One region of the Streptomyces sp. NPDC048002 genome, then DNA from elsewhere that is predicted to be linked to it. Evidence: riboswitches for the same ligand, from Rfam matches in the RefSeq annotation. Region 1 holds a riboswitch; the other holds the start of a gene.
What was found. A riboswitch is a leader RNA that binds a small molecule or an ion and turns the genes downstream of it on or off. The one in region 1 is predicted to bind cobalamin.
Positions count from the first base shown of each region.

Region 2: it holds a riboswitch for cobalamin, as region 1 does, so the genes downstream of both, AB0E07_RS33895 (ABC transporter substrate-binding protein) here and AB0E07_RS35405 (energy-coupling factor ABC transporter permease) in region 1, are expected to answer to the same signal.

Region 1 covers NZ_JBEZNL010000048.1:39,876-42,844, reverse strand. The annotation lists gene AB0E07_RS35415 (glycoside hydrolase family 64 protein) at 1-543, shown strand, start outside; gene AB0E07_RS35410 (DNA alkylation repair protein) at 650-1,777, shown strand; cobalamin riboswitch at 1,880-2,087, shown strand; gene AB0E07_RS35405 (energy-coupling factor ABC transporter permease) at 2,117-2,824, shown strand; gene AB0E07_RS35400 (energy-coupling factor ABC transporter substrate-binding protein) at 2,821-2,969, shown strand, end outside.
Region 2 covers NZ_JBEZNL010000043.1:30,247-33,215, reverse strand. The annotation lists gene AB0E07_RS33900 (iron ABC transporter permease) at 1-780, opposite strand, end outside; gene AB0E07_RS33895 (ABC transporter substrate-binding protein) at 873-1,862, opposite strand; cobalamin riboswitch at 2,240-2,367, opposite strand; gene AB0E07_RS33890 (VOC family protein) at 2,505-2,852, opposite strand.

The sequences.
Region 1 (2,969 bases):
GGCACCGTGCTGCGGGCGCTGTCCCCCACCTACGGTCTGGAGACGGGGGCGCTCCCGGCGGGCGTCCTGGACGACTACATCAACCGCGTCTGGCAGAAGTACGCCACGACCACGCTCACGGTCACCCCGTTCGCCGACCAGCCGAACACCAGGTACTACGGCCGGGTCTCCGGCGGCGTCATGAACTTCACCAACTCCTCCGGAGCCGTCGTCACCAGCTTCCAGAAGCCCGACGCGCCGAGCGTCTTCGGCTGCCACCGGCTCCTGGACGCCCCCAACGACCTGGTCCGAGGCCCCATTTCACGCACCCTGTGCGCCGGCTTCAACCGCTCCACCCTGCTCACCAACCCCAACCAGCCCGACACGGGCGCCGCCAACCACTACAAGGACGGGGTGACGAACCACTACTCCCGGATCATCCATGAGCGCATGGCGGACGGTAAGGCGTACGGGTTCGCCTTCGACGACGTCGGCCACCACGAGTCACTGGTCCACGACGGCAGCCCGCGTCAGGCGTACGTGACGCTGGACCCGTTCTCCTGACTCCTCCGCGAGTCCCCGCTCCGGCCCGCGCACCGGGCGGGCCGGAGCGGGGACGGAGCCGGGATACTGGTGGGTGCCCTGTCCGAGCGTCCTCCCGGGAGTGCACGTGCCCACCGCCGATGAGCTGATCAGCGCCGACGAGATCCACCGCCTCGCCGGCCTCCTGCGGCGGCACGCGCCCGGGACCTCGTCCTGGGACGCCGTTGCCGAGAGTGCGACGGCGCTCGGGACGCTGAGCGTCAGCGAGCGGGCGCGCGCCGTGGGCGAGGCGCTGCTGTCCGACTGCGACCGGGACCACGCCCGGCTGGCGCAGGCGGTGCGGGCCGCCCTCACCGACCCGGGGCTGACGGGCTGGATGGTGTGGCCGCTGACCGAGGCCGTCGCCGTCGCGGCCACCGGGGACGGCGGTGACGAGCCGTTCGACGACGGGCTCGACCTGCTGGCCCGTCTCACCCCCCGCCTGACCGCCGAGTTCGCGCTGCGCACCTTCCTCAACGCCGACCTGGACCGCACCCTGGCCGCCGCGCACCGCTGGACCGCCTCCCCCGACCCCGCCGTACGGCGGCTGGCGAGCGAGGGCACCCGCCCCCGGCTCCCCTGGGCACGCCAGGTCCCCTCGATCAACCGCGACCCGAGCGTCACCGTCCCGCTGCTGGACGCGCTGCACACCGACGCCTCCGACGACGTCCGCCGCTCCGTGGCCAACCATCTCAACGACATCTCCCGCCTCGACGCCCCCCTCGCCACCTCCGCCGCGGCCCGCTGGCTGCGCGGCCCGGACCCGACCACGCCCGCCCTGGTGCGGCACGCCCTGCGCACCCTGGTCAAAGCGGGCGAACCGGTCGCCCTGGAGCTCGTCGGGTTCCACGGCGGCCGGGACGACGTGAAGGTGGTCGGACCGGTCCTCACGCAGACCCGGATCCCGATGGGCGGAACGCTGAGCTTCAGCGCGCACCTCACCAACGTCTCCGCCGCGCCGGTGTCCCTCGCCGTCGACTACGTGGTCCATCACATGAAGGCGAACGGCCGGACGGCCCCCAAGGTCTTCAAGCTCGCGCGGCGCGATCTGACGCCCGGTGAGTCGACGGAGGTGACCCGCACCCATTCGTTCCGCCCCCTCACCACGCGCGTGTACCACCCGGGCACGCACGCCGTGCAACTCCAGGTCAACGGCCACCGGTTCGACCTGGTGGAGTTCACCCTCGGACCGGCGTCGGAGGCCACCGGGAGCTGAGCGGCCCGTCCCGGACGGGATGCCTGTGTGACGCATCACGCCTTGACGCGCACCCCGGCGCATGCGCTTGTGTGCGCTGCCCATGCGCCCCTGAGGGGCGCTTGTCAGCCAACCTGAACAGGCACTATTGTCGCCACGCCTTGGTGACGGGAAATCCGGTGCGATACCGGTGCGGCCCTCGCCACTGTGATCGGGAAGTCCGGCTCCAGCCCTCACGGGCAGCCACTGGGTCCTTCGGGACCCGGGAAGGCGGAGACTCGGGCGGTGTCACCCGTCAGCCAGGAGACCGGCCAGGGCGCGTCAACCATCCACGAGGTGCTGGAGAGGGTCTGCTGAGCCATGCACATAGCCGAGGGATTTCTGCCTCCGGCGCACGCGGTCGCCTGGGGCGTCGCGTCCGCGCCCTTCGTCGTCCACGGAGTTCGGGCACTCACCCGTGAAGTCAGGGAACACCCCGAGAGCACGCTGCTCCTGGGCGCTTCCGGTGCCTTCACCTTTGTCCTTTCCGCCCTCAAACTGCCCTCGGTGACCGGGAGTTGCTCCCATCCCACCGGTACCGGGCTGGGCGCCATCCTGTTCCGGCCGCCCATCATGGCGGTGCTGGGCACCATCACCCTGCTCTTCCAGGCCCTGCTGCTCGCGCACGGCGGCCTGACCACGCTCGGCGCCAACGTCTTCTCGATGGCGATCGTCGGCCCCTGGGCCGGCTACGCGCTCTACACACTCCTGCGGCGCTACGACGTGCCCCTGATGGTCGCCGTCTTCTTCGGCGCCTTCGTGGCCGACCTGTCGACGTACTGCGTCACCAGCGTCCAGCTGGCGCTCGCCTTCCCCGACCCGAGCAGCGGATTCCTCGGCGCGCTCGGCAAGTTCGGCTCCATCTTCGCCGTCACCCAGATCCCGCTCGCCGTCAGCGAGGGCCTGCTCACCGTGCTCGTGATGCGGCTGCTGGTGCAGTCCAGCAAGGGCGAGCTGACCCGGCTGGGCGTGCTCCTGACCAAGGGCCGCAACCAGCAGCAGGACCAGACCGAGGCGGTGGCCCGATGAAGAAGAACACCAAGGTCAACCTGCTGCTCCTGCTGGTCGTGGCCGCGCTCGCGGTGCTCCCGCTCGCCCTGGGCCTGGGCGACCACAAGGAGGAGCCCTTCGCGGGCGCCGACGGCGAGGCGGAGACCGCGATCACCGAGATCGA
Region 2 (2,969 bases), on a different contig from region 1:
GACCGCGACGATCGTGCCGATCATCACCGCGACCAGCGTGAACAGCGCCGCCCGGAAGCGGTGCACGTCCAGACCGAGCGCGACGGCCGCCTCCTCCCCCGCGAGCAGCAGGTTCAGCGGCCGGCAGACGCCGAGCAGGACGGCGGTGCCGAGCAGGACGGCGCCCACGGGGATCCAGACCACGGTCCAGGTGGTGCCGCCCAGCCCGCCGAGCATCCAGCGCAGCGCCGACTGCGTCTTGTGCGGGTCGTCGGAGGTGACGATCAGGAAGCTGGCGAGCGCCGACAGCACCTCGGCGGTCGCCACGCCCGCCAGCACGAGCCGGACGGTGGTCATCCGGCCACCGGAGCGGGCCAGGAAGTAGACGGCGACCAGCGCGGCCAGTGCCCCGAGGAAGGCCGCGATCGGCAGGGAGAAGACCCCGAACAGGGAGAGGTTGAGGACGACGACGAGCACCGCGCCGACCGAGGCGCCCGAGGAGACCCCGAGCAGCATCGGGTCGGCGAGCGGATTGCGCACGAGGGCCTGAAGGGCCATCCCGGACACCGCCAGGCCCGCGCCGACGACCCCGGCGAGCAGCACCCGCGGCAGCCGTACGTCGATGACGATCGTCTCGCGGACCGGGGTCCAGGTCGGATCGGCCAGCGCCGGATGCACCCGGTGCAGGAGGATGCCCCACACCTGTCCGGCCGGGACGCTGATCGACCCGACGGCGATCCCGAACGTGGCCGCGACCACGACGAGCGCGCCGAGCACCAGTAGCACGAGCGGGAAGGGCATCCGACGGGTGCGCCGGCCATCGGCGCCGCCGTCCCGCACCGCGGGGAGGGCGGACTTCGTGCCCTGCTCCTCGGTCAGTTCCGCCGCCTCACTCACTTGAAGCGGTCCGGGTGGATCTGGCGGGCCAGGGACTCCACCGCTGCGGGGACCCGGACGCCCAGCACCGTGGACGACAGGGGCAGCACGGCGAACCGCTCGTTCTTGATGGCGGGTACGTCCTTCAGGGCCGGGTTCGCCAGCAGGAACTTCTTCTTGTCCTCGACCGTCTGGTCGCCGTAGTCGTAGATGACGATGACCTCGGGCGCCCGTTCGGCGACCTGCTCGAAGGACACGTCACCGAACGCCTTGTCCAGATCGGCGAAGAGGTTCACGCCACCGGCCTGCTCGATCATCTCGTTGCCGATACCGGCCCCGCCGGCCGTGAACGCGGTCTTGTCACCGCTGTCGTAGACGAAGAGGTCCACCGGATCGACTCCGTCGAGCTTCTCCTCGACCGTGTCGAGGGTGGCGTGGAGTTCCTTCAGTTCCGATTCGGCGCGTTCCGAGACGCCGAAGATCTTGGCGACGTTGCGGATCTCCTGGTCCATCGTGGCCATCGTCACGGGGCCGGAGGGGCATTCCTCGATGTTCAGGTAGGAGTTGATGCCCGCGTCGGACAGGGCCTCGCGGCTGCGGCCGTCCTTCTCGTCGAAGGTGGAGGCGAACCCCCCGTACGCCAGGTCGGGTTCGGCCGCCAGCAGCGTCTCGAAGGACGGGTACTCCTTCGCGATGACGTCGATGCCGTCGTAGGCGTCCTGGTACTCGGGGAGGATCTCGTCGTCGAGGTAGGCCGTACCCACCATCGAGTTCTCCAGGCCGAGTGCCAGCATGACCTCCGTGGCGTGCTGGTTGAGCGACACCGCTCGCTCCGGGGGACGCTGATAGGTCGTCCTCACCCCGCAGTTGGACACCGTCACCGGGTAACCGTCGGCGGCGGCACCCTTCGGAGCGGCATCGTCCCGCGTGGCGCTCTCACCGCAGCCGGACATCAGCAGGGCCGCGGCTATCGCCGACAGCAGGGTCACAGGGCGCTTGCCCGTCATGGGGTGGGTCCTCTCACCGAGGGATGGCACGGGAACGGTCCGGATCACGGTCCGGGGCACGGCTGGGGGCACTCGCGTCGAGTGTCGACGACCGGGTAAGCGGCGTCGCCCCCGCTCGGCTACGGGGTCGCGACGGCAGCCGGAGCCGCTGAACGACCGCACCGGGTAGGTGGAAGCGGGGTCACAAGACGGAGCGGGGCAAGGGTACGGAGCCGCGGGAAACCGGGTGTCAGCGGGCGGCGCGCAACCCCCGCGGTCGACCACGGTACGCCGTGGCCGCAGGGCATCGAGCCGGGTCGCAACCCCTCCAAGGGCATCACTACACGCCCTCCTCTCCGGGGAAATCCGCCCCAGCTACGTCGAGGAGGCGACCGCGTGAGTCTCCTGGCTCTCGGGTCAAGGCTCGCCCCGGCCTTCCCACCCGCATCCGGGCAGTGGTCTGTTCGGGGTCCGCTCGCCGATCACAGTGGCGGGACCGCGCCGGATTCACACCGGCTTCCTCGTTCCGCCGTCGCCTTTGTCGCGAGCCATCATGGCACGTGGTCGGCCCGGTCCACCACGCCCGCCCGGCAACGGACCGGGGTGACACGCCCCACGCGAGCGCCGTGCGCACGCGACACGCGCCCCCGCCGTCCCTGCCCGTCAGCGGTGCCCCAGTACGTTCACCACCTGGCCGTTGGGGTCGCGCACGCAGAACCGCCGCACCCCCCACTCCTCGTCCTGCAAGGGATGAACGATCTCCGCACCGCTCTCCCGCACAGCCGCGTAGGCCGCGTCCACGTCATCCACCTCGACGCTGAGGTCCGGGGTGACGGGCGCGGTCTTGTCCTCGCCCATGAGACTGATCTGCGCGGTCGGGCTCGACGGCGACGCGAGCGTCATGATCCAGCCGTGGTCCATGACCTTCTCGAACCCCAGCAGCCCGTAAAACTCGCGGCTCTCCTCCACAGCCTCCGACCGGACATTGGGTACGACACGACGAACGGCCATCGACAACTCCAAGGCAACACAGATCGGGCGTTGAGCCTCAGGTTGAGGCTCCCCAGCAGTACTACGCCACAACGGCCGCCGCACGCACCGCAGATCCCGGACAAGGCCCACCACCAC